3 regions of the Pseudomonas sp. Y3 TE3536 genome follow, and region 2 is predicted to be linked to each of the others. Evidence: predicted binding sites of a transcription regulator. Region 2 holds the regulator's gene; each other region holds the start of a gene.
The links. Region 2 encodes sigma-54, which starts transcription at its own class of promoters, with help from an activator protein. Its sites were predicted from a motif close to ANTGGCATNNANNTTGCTNT; they were not measured.
Positions count from the first base shown of each region.

Region 1: a site for sigma-54 is predicted at 4,347-4,366, ahead of AB7M33_RS00810 (CmpA/NrtA family ABC transporter substrate-binding protein). Genes of this name have one in related genera too.
Region 3: a site for sigma-54 is predicted at 3,006-3,025, ahead of glnA (type I glutamate--ammonia ligase). Genes of this name have one in related genera too.

Region 1 is NZ_JBRJHU010000001.1:175,776-182,153, reverse strand. Features, by position in the region: gene AB7M33_RS00825 (protein kinase domain-containing protein) at 1-1,030, opposite strand, end outside; gene AB7M33_RS00820 (nitrate/nitrite transporter) at 1,040-2,251, opposite strand; gene AB7M33_RS00815 (ANTAR domain-containing response regulator) at 2,504-3,079, opposite strand; gene AB7M33_RS00810 (CmpA/NrtA family ABC transporter substrate-binding protein) at 3,091-4,305, opposite strand; gene AB7M33_RS00805 (quinone-dependent dihydroorotate dehydrogenase) at 4,445-5,470, shown strand; gene rmf (ribosome modulation factor) at 5,567-5,782, opposite strand; gene rlmKL (bifunctional 23S rRNA (guanine(2069)-N(7))-methyltransferase RlmK/23S rRNA (guanine(2445)-N(2))-methyltransferase RlmL) at 6,344-6,378, shown strand, end outside.
Region 2 is NZ_JBRJHU010000001.1:871,267-877,644, forward strand. Features, by position in the region: gene AB7M33_RS03920 (KpsF/GutQ family sugar-phosphate isomerase) at 1-691, shown strand, start outside; gene AB7M33_RS03925 (KdsC family phosphatase) at 692-1,216, shown strand; gene lptC (LPS export ABC transporter periplasmic protein LptC) at 1,225-1,797, shown strand; gene lptA (lipopolysaccharide transport periplasmic protein LptA) at 1,784-2,308, shown strand; gene lptB (LPS export ABC transporter ATP-binding protein) at 2,309-3,034, shown strand; gene AB7M33_RS03945 (RNA polymerase factor sigma-54) at 3,210-4,703, shown strand; gene hpf (ribosome hibernation-promoting factor, HPF/YfiA family) at 4,783-5,091, shown strand; gene ptsN (PTS IIA-like nitrogen regulatory protein PtsN) at 5,104-5,568, shown strand; gene rapZ (RNase adapter RapZ) at 5,571-6,378, shown strand, end outside.
Region 3 is NZ_JBRJHU010000001.1:2,367,881-2,374,258, forward strand. Features, by position in the region: gene ntrC (nitrogen regulation protein NR(I)) at 1-77, opposite strand, end outside; gene glnL (nitrogen regulation protein NR(II)) at 74-1,159, opposite strand; gene glnA (type I glutamate--ammonia ligase) at 1,502-2,908, opposite strand; gene thiI (tRNA uracil 4-sulfurtransferase ThiI) at 3,400-4,854, shown strand; gene typA (translational GTPase TypA) at 4,983-6,378, shown strand, end outside.

The DNA of each region.
Region 1 (6,378 bases), 700 kb from region 2:
GGCTTTGGCCGGGGTATTCGCGCATCACGTAGTACAGGTGCTGGCGCTGGCTGGCGACGTGCAGTTCAGGGAAGTGCCGCCCGGCCACCCGGCGCAGGAACCACTCTTCCATCAGCAGCCCTTGCGCCGCCCCGGGCTCCTGTTCGCGGGCAGCGGGCAGGGTCTTGAGCAGCCATGCGTGGCCGTGGCCGTCGCGTGCCCGGTACAGAAGGGATTGGCGGCTGTGCGAGAGCAGCGTCTCGATCTGCCAGCCATCGATCACCTGGCCTTCGCGAAGGGGGCCGGGCACAGGCCACTGCTGCAGCTGTGCCAAGGTATCGCCCAGGTTGGTCGGCCCCAGTTGTTCAACCTGCACCAATAAGGCGCTGGCGTTGTCCTGGCTGCCATTGAGGTGGGCGCTGGCAACCAGGGTGTCGGCCGCCTGTTGCAGGTCGGGCTGCTCGCGCAAGACCGACTGGATGTGCTGGTCACCCAGGCTGGCCCAGACCCCATCGCTCAAGAGCACGAAGCACTCGCCTGCCTGCAGTTCGCCTTCCAGGTAATCGACCAACAGTTGCTGGTCCAGCCCTAGTGCGCGTTTGAGCACATGCTGCATACCCGGTTGATCCCACACGTGGTCTTCGCTCAGGCACTGCAGGCGGCCGTGGTGCCAGCGGTAGACGCGGCAGTCGCCGACATGCGCCAGGGTAAAGCGCCGACCGCGCAGCACCAGTGCGCTGAGGGTGGTCAACAGTGGCTGGCCGCTGCCCTGGGCGCGCAGCCAGCGGTTCTGCGCCAGCAGCAGGCGGTCCAGCGCCTGTGCCACGCTCCAGGTGGCGGGGGTGGCGTAGTAGTCCAGGGCCAGCGCCTGCAGGCTGGCCCGTGCGGCCAGGCCGCCATCGGCGCATTGGCTGACACCGTCGGCGAGGGCGAACAGGTAGCCCTTGCTGGCGGCCAGCTCTGGCGCCGGGGTGACCAGGCGCAGGGCATCCTGGTTTTCCGCGCGGGGGCCGGTGGCGCTGGCGTGGGCAAAGCTCAGTTGCAGGCTCATGGGGGGGCCTCAGACCCGCGCCGCGGTCACGGCAGCCGAGCCCCAAGTGGTGCGCCAGCGCTGCTTGACGCCATGCAGGCCGAACCAGGCCAGCAAGCCCAGGCTGGCGAACAGCCACAGCCCCAATTGATAGTCGCCGGTATGTTGCTTGATGGTGCCAAGGCCCGCGGCCAGCAGGAAGCCGCCGATGCCACCGGCCATGCCGATCAGCCCAGTCATTACCCCGATTTCCTGGCGGAAACGTTGTGGCACCAACTGGAACACGGCGCCATTGCCAGCGCCCAGGCCGAGCATGGCGCTGACGAACAGCGCCAGCGCCGCCGCCGCGCTGGGCAAGTTGAAGCCTACGGCCGCGATGCAGATGGCGGCCACGCTGTACATGCCCAACAGGGTGCGAATGCCGCCAAAGCGATCGGCCAGAGCGCCGCCGAGCGGGCGCATCAGGCTACCGGCAAACACGCAGGCGGCTGTGTAGTAGCCGGCGGTAACCGGGCTTAGGCCATACTGGTCGCTGAAGTAGCCGGGCAGGGCACTGGCCAGGCCGATAAAGCCGCCGAAGGTAACGCTGTAGAAGAACATGAACCACCAGCTGTCGCGGTCACCGAGGGCCTTGAGGTAGTCGGCCATGGCTTTACGCTTGGGCCGCTCGGGCGCGTTGCGTGCCAGCAGCGCGAACACCACCAGGGTCAGCGACAGCGGGATCAGGGCGAAGCCGAACACGTTGTTCCAGCCAAAGCCTGCAGCCAAGGCGGGTGCCAACAAAGCGGCGAACACCGTGCCGGAGTTGCCGGCCCCGGCGATGCCCATGGCCTTGCCTTGGTGCTGCGGCGGGTACCACTGCGAGGCCAGCGGCAGCGAAACCGCGAACGAGGCGCCGGCAAAGCCCAGGAACACCCCTAGCAGCAAGGCCTGCTCATAACTGTGCACGCCCAGGTACCAAGCGCCAGCCAGGGCGACGATGACGATCACCTGGCCGATCAGTCCGGCGGTCTTGGGCGAAAGGCGGTCAACCAGCAGCCCCATGGCAAAGCGCAGTATTGCGCCGGCCAGGATCGGCGTGGCCACCATCAGGCCCCGTTGCTGTGCGCTCAACTGCAGGTCGGCTGCGATTTGCACCGCCAGCGGGCCGAGCAGGTACCAGACCATGAAGCTCAGGTCGAAATACAGGAACGCGGCGAACAGCGTGGGCACATGCCCGGATTTCCAGAAGCTGGTACTCATTGAACACCTCACTCGGCAAAGCAACGGAACGAAAAAGACGCCGCTACCCGGTCCACGGCTGTGGAAGGGTGAGCGACGTCTTTGTCGGGATTTAAGTGGGGCAACCGCCGTTGGCTACCGGTGATGTTTGTTCAGCAAGAGATGGGCCAAGAATTGGCTGGGACTGTCTTTAGATTTTTGGCGCCTGTCAGATCGAGCGCCGCCCGCGCGGCGCTCGATCTGACAGGCGCCAAAAATCTCATGGCGAGCACATCAACCCAGCATCTCGTGCATGGCGATGATCTGCTCGGCCACCTGGATCAGCTTCTGCTGGCGGCTCATGGCCTGGCGGCGCATCAGGGTGTAGGCCTGCTCTTCGTTGCAGTCTTTCATCTTCATCAGCAGGCCCTTGGCCTGTTCGATCCGCTTGCGTTCGGCCAGTTGCTGGTCACGCGCCAGCAACTGCGCCCTAAGGGCCTGGTCGCTCTCGAAGCGGGCCATGGCCACATCCAGAATCGGCTGCAAACGCGCAGCATGAATGCCCTCGACGATATAGGCGCTGACCCCCGCCTGGATTGCCTGGCGCATCACGCCGGGGTCATGCTCGTCGGTAAACAGCACGATGGGCCGCGGTCGGTCGCGGCTGACCAGTACCACGTGTTCCATCACGTCGCGGTCCGGTGAGTCGGTATCGATCAACACGACGTCCGGATGCACCGTTTCGACGCAGGCGGGCAAATCGATGGTCAGACCAGGGGCTTCGATCACGTCGAAACCGGCCTCGCTCAAGGCGGCCTTGAGCCGGCCCAGTTTGTTTTGAGTGTCGTCGATCAGCAGGATACGCAGCATGTTCATCCCCCTCACAGGCCAACGCGGGCTTCGGGTGTGTCGCCCAAGGCGTGCAGGCTGAAGCTGCGGGCATAGCCGTAGGGGTCACTGCCGTCCCAGCGGGTGCCGTCGATCAGCAGGCTGCTTCGCATCGGTTGCTCAAGGCACGCTATGCCCAGGGCGTCTGCCGCTTCGTGGTAAAGCGCCAGTTGCTGAACCTGGCTGGCCACGCCGAGGTAGTCGGGGTCGTCTCGCAGCAATCCCCAGCGGCGGAACTGGGTCATGAACCACATGCCGTCGGACAAATACGGCAGGTTGGCCCGGCCCTGGTCGAACAGGCGCAAAGCGTGGGGGTCTTGCCACTGGTTGCCCAGCCCGTCTTGGTAGTCACCCAGCAGGCGGGGCTCGACAGTGCTCGTCGGCGTGTCCAGGTAAGCACTGCCGCTGAGCAACTGCGCGGTGCTGCGGCGGTTCTCGGGGCTTTGCTCGATGAAGCGGCTGGCTGCGAGGATCGCCTTGATCAGGGCGCGGGCGCTGTTGGGGTACTGCTCGGCGAAGGCGCGGGCGCAAGCGAGCACCTTTTCCGGGTGGTCTGGCCAGATCGACTGGCTGGTTGCCAGGGTGAAGCCCTGGCCCTTGGCGACGGCATCCGCCGCCCAAGGTTCGCCTGCACAAAACCCGTCGATGCGGCCAGCCTGGATATGCGCGGCCATCTGCGCGGGCGGCACCACCACGCTGTCGACATCGCGCAGCGGGTGGATGCCCTGGCTCGCCAGCCAGTAGTACAACCACATGGCGTGGGTGCCGGTGGGGAAGGTCTGGGCAAAGGTCAGGCGTGCACCCTGCTGGTGCACCAGGCGCGCCAATGCCTCAGGGCTGGTCACGCCCTTGCGTTGCAGAGCCGGGGACAGGTTGATGGCCTGGGCATTCTGGTTCAGCCCCATGAGCACAGCCATGTCGCTGGCGGGCACACCGCCAATGCCCAGGTGCACGGCATAGGCCAGGCCATACAGGCAGTGCGCAGCATCCAGCTCGCCGCTGACCAGTTTGTCGCGCAGGCCCGCCCAAGAGCCCTGGCGCTTGAGGTTGAGGGTCAGGCCGTGTTGCTGGGCAAAGCCCTGGGTGGCGGCGACCACCACCGAGGCGCAGTCGGTCAGGGCCATGAAGCCAATGTTCAGGCTGGTTTTTTCCGGTGCGTCGCTGCCGTTGACCCAGGCCAGGGGCGTTGCTCGGGGTGCTGTGTTCACAAGGATCCTCGCCCGTACTGAAAAGGCAGTGTGTGGTAAGCGAAGCAACGCATGTGCCAAGCGGCCCGAGGATTTACTGTCATGCCAGCCGTGCGCTGGCTATAATCGCCCCCTCATTCACCCCGAGCCTTGCCCGCCCATGTATACCCTGGCCCGCCAGCTGCTGTTCAAGCTTTCCCCGGAAACCTCCCACGACCTGTCCCTGGACCTGATCGGTGCCGGTGGCCGTCTCGGCCTCAACGGCATGCTGTGCAAACAGCCGGCGGCGTTGCCGGTGTCGGTCATGGGCTTGAACTTTGCCAACCCGGTGGGCCTCGCCGCTGGCTTGGACAAGAACGGCGCGGCAATCGACGGCTTCGCCCAACTGGGCTTCGGCTTCGTCGAGATCGGTACCGTCACACCGCGCCCGCAACCCGGCAACCCGAAGCCGCGGATTTTCCGTCTGCCAGAGGCAACGGCGATCATCAACCGCATGGGCTTCAACAACCTGGGTGTCGATCACCTGCTCGAGCGCGTGCGGGCATCGCGCTACAACGGCGTACTGGGCATCAACATCGGCAAGAACTTCGACACCCCGGTCGAGCGGGCGGTCGATGACTACCTGATCTGCCTGGACAAGGTCTACACCGAAGCCACCTACATCACCGTCAACGTCAGCTCGCCGAACACACCGGGCCTGCGCAGCCTGCAGTTTGGCGACTCGCTGAAGCAGTTGCTCGATGCCTTGGCCGAGCGCCGTGAGCAGTTGGCAGTCACGCACGGCAAGCGCGTGCCTTTGGCGATCAAGATTGCCCCTGACATGAGCGACGAAGAAACCGCACTGGTGGCTGCTGCGCTGATGGAATCGGGCATGGATGCGGTGATCGCTACCAACACCACCCTGAGCCGCGAAGGCGTCGAGCACTTGCCTTATGGCGGCGAAGCCGGTGGCTTGTCGGGGGCGCCGGTGCTTGAGAAGAGCACCCACACGGTGAAGGTGTTGGCCGGTGAGCTGGGCGGCAAGCTGCCGATCATTGCGGCGGGTGGCATTACCGAGGGGCGCCACGCCGCCGAGAAAATCGCTGCGGGTGCCAGCCTGGTACAGATTTACTCGGGCTTCATTTATAAGGGGCCGGCGCTGATTCGCGAATCGGTCGATGCGATTGCCGCTCTGCCACGCGCATAAATCGCGGGCATAAAAAGGGCCCCATCAAGGGGCCCCTGGGCCTTCGCCCGCCGCCCGGATGGGGCGTGCTTGGTAAATCGAATTCAGTGTCCTCGATCAGCCAACGGCGTGATTTTCGTTGAGTCTATGGATGCCAGCGGTGCCAGTCATGCCGTCCCAGTTATCACCGCGACCTTCGCGCCAGCCGTTGATCCAGGCTTGGCGAACAGAAGGAAGATTGAAAGGGCAAAGTTCGCGGGATTTGCCGGTGACCCCGTATTGGTAGCCACGTGAATATGCTCTTTCCAACGGATCACGCTTAAGTCTTCTCATAGGGTGTTGCCCTCACTTGTTGACTGTAATGTCCCGTCGGCCTCTCCGAGGCCGGGCAGAGTCTTTCTGCCGGTTTGCGCTCGCTGCCGGCGTGGCGAGCTGAAGGTGCCGCCTCGTTGCGAAGCGGCCTGAGACCATTTCTAACGAATGCGCGTCACAGTGTGAATGATCAATTTGTCATAAGGACGTAACGTTTCTAAGGGTGAAGGGATAAGTAAATAAATGCGACTCAACCTTATTTGTCGCTGAGCCCGCAATGATTGGGGTTTGCCAATCATTGACGTCATTTCGCCAGCGTCGCTGCGCCATGACAGAATTATTTTGAAATGCGACGAAGGGTCACATCGGCCCCTGCATCGCTCGAATTTTTAATACTGCCTGATGATCTAAGCTGTCTTTGCCCCTGGTGAAGTGCTGGTCGGTCAGGCGGCCCGGTTGTTGCGCTGCACAATTGCGCGCAGGCAATGGCCACTCGGATGCCTGCTGGAAGGGTGTTCGGGCAAACATCGCGGGGCGATGCGTCGCCTCGTCAGTCAAATAGCCCAAGGCTCTGGAATACTCATGTCGGACCGTTTCGAAATTTACCTCACCTGCCC
Region 2 (6,378 bases):
CCTGGCCCTGTCCAATTCTGGCAGCACTGCAGAAATCATCACCTTGCTGCCGCTGATCAAGCGCCTCGGCATCCAGCTGATCAGCCTGACCGGCAATGCCGATTCGCCCCTGGCCCAGGCTGCCGAGGTCAACCTCGACGCCCGCGTCACCCAGGAGGCCTGCCCGCTGAACCTGGCCCCCACTTCTTCGACCACCGCAGCGCTGGTGTTGGGCGACGCCCTGGCCATCGCCCTGCTCGAAGCCCGTGGCTTCACTGCCGAAGACTTCGCCTTTTCGCACCCCGGTGGCGCCCTTGGCCGCCGCCTGCTGCTCAAGGTCGAGAACGTGATGCACGCAGGCGCCGAACTGCCCCAGGTGGCACGCGGCACCCTGCTCAAGGACGCGTTGCTGGAAATGTCACGCAAAGGCCTGGGCATGACCGTGATCCTCGAACCGGACGGCAAACTGGCCGGGATCTTCACCGACGGCGACCTACGCCGCAGCCTGGACCGCAATATCGACATGCACACCACCTTGATCGACCAGGTGATGACCGTGCATGGCAAGACCGCCCGCGCCGAAATGCTGGCCGCCGAGGCGCTGAAAATCATGGAAGACCACAAGATCAACGCGCTGGTGGTGGTCGACCAGGACGACCGCCCGACCGGCGCCCTGAACATGCACGACCTGTTGCGCGCCGGAGTAATGTAAATGACCCAGGATTTGATTCAACGTGGCCAGGCCATCAAGCTTGCCGTGTTCGACGTTGACGGCGTGCTCACCGACGGCCGCCTGTACTTCCTCGAAGACGGCAGCGAGTTCAAGACCTTCAACACCCTCGACGGCCAGGGCATCAAGATGCTCATGGCATCTGGCGTGACCACGGCAATCATCAGCGGGCGCAAAACCCCGGTGGTCGAGCGACGTGCGAAAAACCTCGGCATCCCGCACCTGTACCAGGGCCGCGAGGACAAATTGGTGGTACTCGACGGCTTGCTCGCCGAACTCGGCCTAAGCTATGAACAAGTCGCCTACCTGGGCGACGACCTGCCCGACCTGCCGGTGATCCGCCGGGTCGGCCTGGGCATGGCGGTGGCCAACGCCGCCCCCTTCGTTCGCCAACATGCGCACGGGGTGACCCAGGCCCGCGGCGGTGAAGGCGCGGCGCGTGAATTTTGTGAACTGATCATGCAGGCCCAGGGCACCCTGGACGCTGCCAACGCACATTACCTTTAAGGCTGCTCATGTTCAGCAAGAAAGCCCGCAATATTGTGCTGCTCGTGGCCATCGGCGCCCTGCTGGCGGCGATCGGCTACTGGAATGTCAGCCCCGAGAGCTTCCTCGACCAGCCCACGGCCCAGGTCGACGAGAGCGCCATCGACTACTACGCGATCAATGCCCACAGCGTGCAGTTCCTGCCCGACGGCAAGTTGCAGTACGAAATGACCGCCGACAAGGTCGAACACCTGACAGCCACCGAGGTCACACTGGTGACCACGCCAGACCTGCACATGTACCGCGGCACCGAGTACCCGTGGCACGTGCAAAGCGTCCGTGCCGAGGTCAACCCGGACGGCACCGAGGTCGAGCTGATCGACCAGGTGCGCATTGCCCGCACCGACGAAAAGAAGCGTGAAACGATTATCACCAGCTCACGCATGACCGTATTCCCGCAGAAGCAATATGCGCAGACCGAGCAAGCCGTTAGAATCGACGGCGCCGGTGGCACGACCACGGGCAAAGGAATGAAAGCGTATTTGAAAGAAGGCAGGATGGACCTGCTCTCTAACGTAAGAGGACAGTATGAGGCTCGTTAAAACCCTCCCCCTTTTGCTCAGCCTGAGCGCAGCACTGGGAAGCGCGAGCGCCTTCGCACTGCCGACCGACCGTGACCAGCCTATCCGCATCCAGGCCGACAACGCGCACCTGGACGACAAGCAAGGCGTGGCCACCTACACCGGTGACGTCATCATCACCCAAGGTTCGATGATGATCAAAGGCAACACCGTGACCATGACCCGCGCCGCCAATGGCGACATCGACGTGGTCACCTCGGTGGGCAACCTGGCCTACTTCGAACAGCAGCAGAGCACCGCCAAGCCGGACAAGATGAAAGGCTGGGCCGTGACCATTCAGTACCAGGCGCAGAAAGACACGGTGATCCTCACCGACCGCGCCAAGGTCGAGAATGAAGGCAACACCACTGAAGGCGAGAAGATCGTCTACAACACCAAGACCCAGGTTGCGACCGCCGGTCGTGGTGGCAACGTGACTCAACCACGTCAGCGCATCGACATGGTGATCCAGCCGAAGAAGAAGGCCGAGTAAATGGCAACCCTCAAAGCCCAGCACCTGGCCAAGAGCTACAAGGGTCGGCAAGTCGTGCGCGACGTCAGCCTGTCGATCGACAGCGGCCAGATCGTCGGCCTGCTTGGCCCCAACGGCGCCGGCAAGACCACCTGCTTCTACATGATCGTCGGCCTGGTCCAGGCTGAGCAAGGGCGCGTGCTGATCGACAACCTCGATGTCAGCCACCAGCCCATGCACGGTCGCGCGCGTGCCGGCATCGGCTACCTGCCGCAGGAAGCTTCGATCTTCCGCAAGCTGTCGGTGGCCGACAACATCATGGCGATCCTCGAGACCCGCAAGGAGCTCGACCGCGACGGCCGCCGCAAGGAGCTGGAAAGCCTGCTGCAGGAGTTCCACATCAGCCACATCCGCGACAACCTCGGCATGAGCCTCTCGGGTGGCGAGCGCCGCCGTGTCGAGATCGCACGCGCCCTGGCGACCGCACCGAAGTTCATCCTGCTCGACGAACCCTTCGCGGGCGTCGACCCGATTTCCGTCGGTGACATCAAGCAGATCATCCACCACCTCAAGGCCAAGGGGATCGGCGTACTGATTACCGACCACAACGTGCGTGAGACCTTGGATATCTGCGAAACCGCCTATATCGTCAATGATGGCCGACTGATCGCCGAAGGCGACGCCGAGACCATCCTGGCCAACGAACTGGTCAAAGAGGTTTACCTGGGTCACGAGTTCCGGCTCTGACCCCGGGACGCACCTGGAGCACTGGCAAATCGACCCTGTCGGGGTTTAAGTTGTTACGGTGCTCTAGGCAAACGCTACAATTTAAGGCATAAAACTTGCTTGAATTTGGCGCTCCGGCGCCCTCGTGTAGTGGATGGCGCATGCGCGCCGGCGAACAAGGTATTAAGCCCCTGCCATGAAACCATCGCTCGTCCTAAAAATGGGCCAGCAACTGACGATGACTCCTCAGTTGCAACAGGCCATCCGCCTCCTCCAGCTCTCTACCCTGGACCTCCAACAGGAAATCCAGGAAGCGCTGGAATCGAACCCGATGCTCGAACGTCAGGAAGACGGCGAGGACTTCGACAACAGCGACCCGATGGCCGATAACGCCGAGAACAAACCGGCCGCCGAAGTCCAGGACAACAGCTTCCAGGAAAGCACCAACAGTGCCGAAAACCTGGAAGACGGCGAGTGGAGCGAGCGAATCCCCAACGAGCTGCCCGTCGATACCGCCTGGGAAGACATCTACCAGACCAGCGCCAGCAGCCTGCCGAGCAACGATGACGACGAGTGGGACTTCACCACCCGCACATCGGCCGGCGAAAGCCTGCAAAGCCACCTGCTGTGGCAGTTGAACCTGGCGCCGATGTCCGACACCGATCGCCTGATCGCCGTCACCCTGATCGACAGCATCAATGGCCAGGGCTACCTCGAAGACACCCTCGAAGAGATCTGCGCCGGTTTCGACCCCGAACTGGATATCGAGCTGGACGAGGTCGAAGCGGTCCTGCACCGCATTCAGCAGTTCGAGCCTGCCGGCATCGCCGCACGCAACCTGGGCGAATGCCTGCTGCTGCAACTGCGCCAGCTACCGGCCAGCACGCCGTGGATGGCCGAGGCCAAACGCCTGGTCACCGACTTCATCGACCTGCTGGGCAGCCGCGACTACAGCCAGCTGATGCGGCGCATGAAGATCAAGGAAGACGAGCTGCGCCAGGTCATCGAGCTGGTGCAAAGCCTCAACCCGCGCCCTGGCTCGCAGATCGAGTCGAGCGAGCCCGAGTACGTCGTGCCCGACGTCATCGTGCGCAAGGACAGCGACCGCTGGCTGGTGGAGCTGAACCAGGAAGCCATCCCGCGCCTGCGCGTCAACCCGCAGTACGCAGGCTTTGTCCGCCGCGCCGACACCAGCGCCGACAACACCTTCATGCGCAATCAGCTGCAAGAAGCGCGCTGGTTCATCAAGAGCCTGCAAAGCCGCAACGAAACCCTGATGAAAGTGGCCACGCAGATCGTCGAGCATCAGCGCGGCTTCCTCGACCATGGCGACGAAGCGATGAAGCCGTTGGTCCTGCATGACATCGCCGAAGCTGTCGGCATGCACGAGTCGACCATTTCGCGGGTTACCACGCAAAAATACATGCACACGCCCCGCGGCATCTACGAACTGAAATACTTTTTCTCAAGCCACGTCAGCACCGCTGAAGGCGGAGAATGCTCGTCCACAGCGATCCGCGCGATCATCAAGAAACTGGTTGCGGCGGAAAATCAGAAAAAGCCATTGAGTGACAGCAAGATCGCTGGTTTACTGGAGGCACAAGGCATCCAGGTAGCCCGTCGCACCGTCGCCAAGTACCGCGAGTCTCTCGGCATCGCACCGTCGAGCGAGCGCAAGCGACTGATGTAGCACCTGGTATGTGCCACAGCGTTTTTGGGGCAGGTGCAAGACTTGCCTCTTTATGCACGGGCAATAAAGGAGAAGCTGTATGCAAGTCAATATCAGTGGACAGCATGTAGAAGTCACCCAGCCGCTGCGCGATTATGTGCTTGAAAAGCTCGCCCGCGTGGAAAGTCACTTCGACAAGATCACTAACGTGCAGGTCATCATGAAGGTCGAGAAGCTGCAGCAGAAGGTCGAAGCGACCCTGCAGATTCCGGGCGGTGAAGTGGTAGCCAACGCGGAACACGAAGACATGTATGCAGCGATCGACGCCTTGGCCGACAAGCTCGACCGCCAACTGAAAAAACACAAGGAAAAACAGCAAAGCCTGCTGCAAGGTGCAGCTGCCCGCTGATCCCCCTCATCCATGATCCGACTTGAAACCATCCTGACCCCCGGCCGTTCCCTCGTGAACGTGCCGGGCGGCAGTAAGAAGCGCGCCCTCGAAAAGGTCGCCACCGTCATCGCCGAACAAGTGCCAGAGCTGGAGATGCAAGACGTCTTCGAAAAACTGGTCGCCCGTGAAAAACTCGGTTCGACCGGGTTCGGCAACGGCATCGCCATCCCCCACTGCCGACTCGAAGGATGCACCGCCCCGGTCAGCGCACTGCTGCACCTGGAGGCGCCGATCGACTACGACGCCATCGATGGCGCACCTGTGGACCTGCTGTTCGTCCTGCTGGTGCCCGAAGCTGCCACCGATGCGCACCTGGAACTGCTGCGCCAGATCGCCAGCATGCTCGATCGCAAAGAGGTCCGTGATCGTCTGCGTGCCGCCAGCAGTAACGAGGCCCTGTACCAGGTTGTCCTGGACGTACAGAACGAGCACTGAACATGCACCTGATCATCGTCAGCGGCCGGTCCGGCTCCGGCAAGAGCACCGCCCTCGATGTCCTGGAAGACAACGGTTTCTATTGCATCGACAACCTTCCCGCCGGGCTGCTGCCGCAGCTTGCGGAAGATGCCTTGATCAATACCGAGTTGCTGCAGCCCAAGGTCGCCGTGTCGATTGACGCGCGCAACCTGCCCAGCCACCTGACGCGTTTCCCCGAGCTGCTCGAAGAGGCCCGAGCCCGGCATATCAAGTGTGATGTGCTGTACCTGGATGCCGACGAAGACACCCTGCTCAAGCGCTTTTCGGAGACCCGTCGGCGTCACCCGCTGACCAATGCCGACCGTTCCCTGGCAGAAGCGATACGCGTGGAAAGCGACATGCTGGGGCCGATCGCCGACCTTGCCGACCTCAAGATCGACACCACCAGCCTCAACCTTTACCAGTTGCGCGACTCGATCAAGCTGCGCCTGCTCAACCAGCCAGAGCCTGGCACCGCGTTCCTGGTCGAATCCTTTGGCTTCAAGCGTGGCATGCCGGTCGATGCCGACCTGGTGTTCGACGTGCGCTGCCTGCCCAACCCCTACTGGAAGCCCGAACTGCGTGAGCATTCTGGTCTCGAACAACCGGTAATCGACTACCTCGCCGCCCAGCCGGACGTCGAAGAGATGTTCAACGACATTTCCAGCTACCTGCTTAAATGGCTGCCCCGCTTCGCCGCCAGCAACCGCGCCTATGTCACCATCGCCATTGGCTGCACCGGTGGCCATCACCGGTCGGTGTACCTGACCGAACGCCTCGGCACGTTGC
Region 3 (6,378 bases), 1.5 Mb from region 2:
TGTTGCAGGGCTTTTTCCAGGACCCAGCGGATGGAGCGATCATCGTCGACGATCCATACGGTTTCACTTCGGCTCATGAGGCGGTGGCTCCTTGTTCCAGAGGCAGGTAAATCGAGAAGGCGGTATGGCCCGCGTGGCTTTCACACTCGATCAGGCCCTGGTGCTGGCTGATGATGTTCTGGGTGATGGCCAGGCCCAGACCGGTACCGTCCGGGCGCCCGCTGACCATGGGATAGAAAAGGGTGTCTTGCAGTTCCGACGGGATGCCCGGGCCGTTGTCGATGATCTCGACGCGTGCCACCAGCCGGTGGCGCACATGGCCGATGGTGAACTGGCGCAGCGCACGGCTGCGCAGGGTGATGCGGCCCAGGCGCAATTCGTTCTGCGAGCTGATCGCCTGCATGGCGTTGCGCACGATGTTCAGCACCGCCTGGATCATCTGCTCACGGTCGATCAGCACATCCGGCAGGCTTGGGTCGTAGTCGCGCACCAATGTGATGCAGCCCTGGCTTTCGGCGTCCACCAGGCTGCAGACCCGCTCCAGCACTTCGTGGATATTGGTCATCGCCAGCGAGGGCAGTTTGTTCGAGCCCAGCATGCGGTCGACCAGGTTGCGCAGGCGGTCGGCCTCTTCGATGATCACGTTGGTGTAGTCACGCAGGCCTTCTTCAGGCAGCTCGCGGGCCAACAGCTGCGCCGCGCCGCGGATGCCACCGAGCGGGTTCTTGATCTCGTGGGCCAGGCCACGCACCAGCATCTTGGTGGTTTCCTGCTTGCTCAGCTGGGCTTCTTCCTTGGTGATGCGCAGCAGCCGATCGCGCGGGTGCACCTCGAGCAGCAGCAGGGTCTGGCCCTGGTGCAGAATCGGCGTGACAGCGTAGTCGACGGTGATGGTCTGCCCAGTCAGCGAGGTCAGCTGCGCCTCGCGCTTGGTGAACGGGTGCGCCTGTTCCACCGCCTGGCGCAGCGAGCTGAGCGCTTCGGTCGACTCGGTGAACAGCTCGCTGATGAACTGCCCATGGCTGCGCTGGCCACTGACGGCCAACAGCATTTCTGCCGCCGGGTTCATGTATTCCAGGCGCAGCTCGGCGTTCAGCAGGAGCGTGGCGGTGGTCAGGTTGTCCAGAAGCAGACGGTGCTGTGCATCGCTGATGGTCATAAGGCGTCGTTGACCTCTTTTGGCGCTTGCCTGGCACTGGGTGGCCAGAGCCGGGCGCGCTGTGGATCCGCTGATGCCAGGAAAATGCAAGAAACAAACCAAAGCTCCGAAAAGAAGCGAGATTTGCCCATAAAGGCCTGTATCTGCGCACTTTCGGATCAGAAACTCTGGATGAAACGTTTCACTTGACCCAGATTGGGGAGCAAATAGGGGCACGGCTGGCAGTTGTGCACCAAGATAGAGCATAGCGGGAGTGGCGAGGGTTCTGCGTGGGCAGAAACAAAAACGGCCTCCCGAAGGAGGCCGTCTTGATCACGTCATCGGCGCTAGGCGCCGATCAGATCAGCAGCTGTAGTACAGCTCGTATTCCAGCGGGTGCACGAAGGTACGGACTTTGATCTCTTCTTCGCTCTTCAGCTCGATGAAGGCATCGATGAAGTCGTCGGAGAACACGCCGCCCTTGGTCAGGAACGCACGGCCTTTATCCAGCTCTTCCAGGGCCTCTTTCAGGCTGCCGCAAACTTGAGGGATGTCTTTCGCCTCTTCAGGCGGCAGGTCGTACAGGTTCTTGTCGGCAGCATCGCCTGGGTGGATCTTGTTCTGGATGCCGTCCAGGCCAGCCATCAGCAGGGCCGCGAAGGCCAGGTACGGGTTGGCCGATGGGTCCGGGAAGCGCGCTTCGATACGGCGGGCTTTCGGGCTGCCGACGTACGGAATACGGATCGAGGCGGAACGGTTGCGCGCCGAGTAGGCCAGCATCACCGGGGCTTCGAAGCCTGGGACCAGACGCTTGTAGGAGTTGGTCGACGGGTTGGTGAAGCCGTTCAGGGCCTTACCGTGCTTGATGATACCGCCGATGAAGTACAGGGCGGTGTCGGACAGGCCGGCATAGCCTTCACCCGAGAAGGTGTTCTTGCCGTCTTTCCAGATCGACATGTGCACGTGCATGCCCGAGCCGTTGTCGCCGTACAGTGGCTTCGGCATGAAGGTGGCGGTACGGCCGTAGGCGTCGGCAACGTTGTGCACGACGTACTTCAGGGCCTGTACTTCGTCAGCTTTCTTCACCAGGGTGTTGAACTTGACGCCGATTTCGTTCTGGCCGGCAGTCGCCACTTCGTGGTGGTGAACTTCAACGGTCTGACCCATTTCTTCCAGTGCGTTGCACATGGCAGTACGGATTTCGTGGTCGTGGTCGAACGGCGGAACTGGGAAGTAGCCGCCTTTGACGCCAGGACGGTGGCCTTTGTTGCCGCCTTCCACGTCAGCGCCAGTCATCCACGAGCCTTGCTCGGAGAAGATCTTGAACATCGAGCCGGAGATGTCCGACTGGAACTTCACTTCGTCGAAGATGAAGAACTCAGGCTCTGGGCCAGCGAATACGGTGTCACCGATGCCGGTGCTCTTCAGGTACTCTTCGGCGCGCTTGGCGATGCCGCGTGGGTCGCGATCGTAGCCCTGCATGCTCGACGGGTCGACGATGTCGCAGGTGATGATCAGAGTCGGCTCTTCGGTGAACGGGTCCAGCACGGCGGTGTCATCGACCGGCATCAGGATCATGTCGGAGGCTTCGATGCCTTTCCAGCCAGCGATGGAGGAACCGTCGAACATCTTGCCGACTTCGAAGAAATCTTCGTCCAGGCCATCACGCGCCGGCATGGTCACGTGGTGCTGAATGCCTTTGGTGTCCGTGAAACGCAGATCAATCCACTTGACGTCATGATCTTTGATGAGTTGAACCGACTTCGACATGTTGTCCTCCGGATGGTCTAGAGCGCGGTGGGCCGCTGCCCTGGAAAAAGGGTGTTGCCGGGCGCGGATAGTCGGCCAAGCTTACCTGCCTCACAAGGGAGCAAATTGCATGCCAGTGCCCGAAAATGGCGAGGGCGGGATAAAAGAGGGCGTTTGCGGGCATCTGGCGACAGGGTAGCGGGGAAAAGTGCACCCTTAAGATGCGGTTTTTAGTACCAGTGCACCAATAGTGTGCACGTGCTTAGTGTTGTGCTTTCTTTCAGGGCCTCTTCGCGGGTGAACCCGCTCCCACAGGGACCGCAGGGATTTCGAAGATTGTGCAATCCCCTGTAGGAGCGGGTTTACCCGCGAAAGGGCCGGAACAGGCACCCCAAAAGCCCGGCCTTGCATTTATCTCAAAGCTTCTGATCAAAAGTTGGTCAAATCCTGAGCAATTTCCGATATAATTCGCGCCCCTCATTTTCGGCAGGCCCTGCGCGCGCTGTTAACCAATGAAACTTATCGTCAAAGTCTTCCCAGAAATCACCATCAAGAGCCGGCCGGTGCGCAAGCGCTTCATCCGTCAGCTCGGCAAGAACATCCGCAACGTGCTCAAGGATCTGGATCCTGAGCTCGCGGTCGATGGTGTCTGGGACAATCTCGAAGTGGTCACCCGCGTCGAAGACGAGAAGGTCCAGCGCGAGATGATCGAGCGCCTCACCTGCACGCCGGGTATCACCCACTTCCTGCAGGTCGAGGAATACCCGCTCGGCGACTTCGACGACATCGTCGAGAAGTGCAAGCAGCACTTCGGTCACCTGCTGGCAGGCAAGCACTTCGCCGTACGCTGCAAGCGCGGCGGCCACCACGACTTCACGTCGATGGACGTCGACCGCTACGTCGGCAGCCAGCTGCGTCAGCAGTGCGGCGCCGCCGGCATCGAGCTGAAGAACCCGGAAGTCCTGGTGCGCATCGAAATTCGCAACCAGCGCCTGTACGTGATCCACAACCAGCACCAGGGCATCGGCGGCTATCCGCTGGGCGCCCTGGAGCAAACCCTGGTATTGATGTCCGGTGGCTTCGACTCCACCGTGGCGGCCTACCAGATGATGCGTCGTGGCCTGATGACCCACTTCTGCTTCTTCAACCTCGGCGGCCGTGCCCACGAACTGGGGGTGATGGAAGTTGCCCACTACCTGTGGAAAAAGTACGGCAGCAGCCAGCGCGTGCTGTTCATCAGCGTGCCGTTCGAAGAAGTGGTCGGCGAGATCCTCAACAAGGTCGACAACAGCTACATGGGCGTGACCCTCAAGCGCATGATGTTGCGCGGCGCCGCCCATATGGCCGACCGCCTGCAGATCGACGCGCTGGTCACCGGCGAGGCAATTTCCCAGGTCTCCAGCCAGACCCTGCCGAACCTGTCGATCATCGACTCGGCGACCGACAAGCTGGTGCTGCGCCCGCTGCTGGCCAGCCACAAGCAGGACATCATCGACCAGGCCACCGAAATCGGCACCGCCGACTTCGCCAAGCACATGCCTGAATACTGCGGCGTGATCTCGGTAAACCCGACCACCCACGCCAAGCGTCACCGCATGGAGCATGAAGAGAAGCAATTCGACATGGCCGTGCTGGAGCGCGCCCTCGAACGCGCCAAGTTCATCTCGATCGACCACGTGATCGATGAGCTGGGCAAGGACGTCGAGGTGGAAGAAGTGCGCGAAGCGCTGCCTGGCCAGATCGTCATCGACATCCGTCACCCCGATGCCCAGGAAGACGAACCCCTGGTGATCGAGGGCATCGAAGTCCAGGTGATGCCATTTTATGCAATTAATAGTCGCTTCAAGCAGCTGGATGAAACACGCCAGTACCTGCTGTATTGCGACAAGGGTGTGATGAGCCGACTGCACGCACACCACCTGCTCAGTGAGGGACATGCCAATGTGCGTGTTTATCGTCCGGCATAAGACGCCAGGGCTGTATGGCGGCAGCATCCGCCATCGCCCTCCCGACCACCGGGCCTGCTGAGCCTTATACCTTACATATTGGTCGCCTAGACTAGGCGGCAACCGAATCCTCTGATCGAGATACACTTGTGATCGAAAATCTGCGTAACATCGCCATCATCGCCCACGTTGACCATGGTAAAACCACGTTGGTCGACAAACTCCTGCGTCAGTCCGGCACTCTGGAGCGTAACGAGCTCAACGACGAGCGCGTCATGGACTCCAACGACCAGGAAAAAGAGCGCGGTATTACCATTCTGGCGAAAAACACCGCCATCAACTGGAACGGCTACCACATCAACATCGTCGACACCCCCGGCCACGCCGACTTCGGTGGCGAGGTTGAGCGTGTAATGTCGATGGTCGACTCCGTGCTGCTGCTGGTCGACGCTCAAGACGGCCCGATGCCGCAAACCCGCTTCGTGACCAAAAAGGCCTTCGAAGCTGGCCTGAAGCCAATCGTTGTCATCAACAAGGTTGACCGCCCGGGCGCGCGTCCTGACTGGGTTCTGGACCAGATCTTCGACCTGTTCGACAACCTCGGTGCCACCGACGAACAGCTGGACTTCAAAGTCGTCTACGCCTCGGCCCTGAACGGCATCGCCGGTCTGGACCACACCGAAATGGGCGAAGACATGACTGCCCTGTACCAGGCTGTCATCGACCACGTTCCAGCGCCAGCTGTTGACCGTGACGGCCCGTTCCAGATGCAGATCTCCGCTCTGGACTACAACAGCTTCCTGGGTGTTATCGGTGTTGGCCGTATTGCCCGTGGTCGCATCAAGCCGAACACCCCGGTTGTCGCCATCGACGCCGACGGCAAGAAGCGTAACGGCCGTATCCTCAAGCTGATGGGCCACCACGGCCTGCACCGCGTCGATGTCGAAGAAGCCCAAGCTGGCGACATCGTCTGCATCAGCGGTTTCGACGAGCTGTTCATCTCCGACACCCTGTGCGACCCGACTGCCGTTGAGGCGATGAAGCCGCTGACCGTTGACGAGCCTACCGTTTCGATGACCTTCCAGGTCAACGACTCGCCGTTCTGCGGCAAGGAAGGCAAGTTCGTTACCAGCCGTAACATCAAGGACCGTCTGGACAAAGAGCTGCTGTACAACGTTGCCCTGCGCGTTGAAGAAACCGACTCCCCAGACAAGTTCAAAGTCTCGGGCCGTGGTGAGCTGCACCTCTCGGTACTGATCGAAACCATGCGTCGCGAAGGCTTCGAGCTGGCCCTGGGCCGCCCAGAAGTGATCATCCGCGAAGTGGACGGCGTGAAGCAGGAACCGTTCGAAAACGTCACCATCGACATCCCTGAAGAAGCGCAGGGCAAGGTCATGGAAGAGATGGGTCTGCGTAAAGGCGACCTGACCAACATGGTTCCGGATGGCAAGGGCCGTGTACGCCTGGAATACAACATCCCGGCGCGTGGTCTGATCGGTTTCCGTAACCAGTTCCTGACCCTGACCAACGGTGCAGGCATCCTGA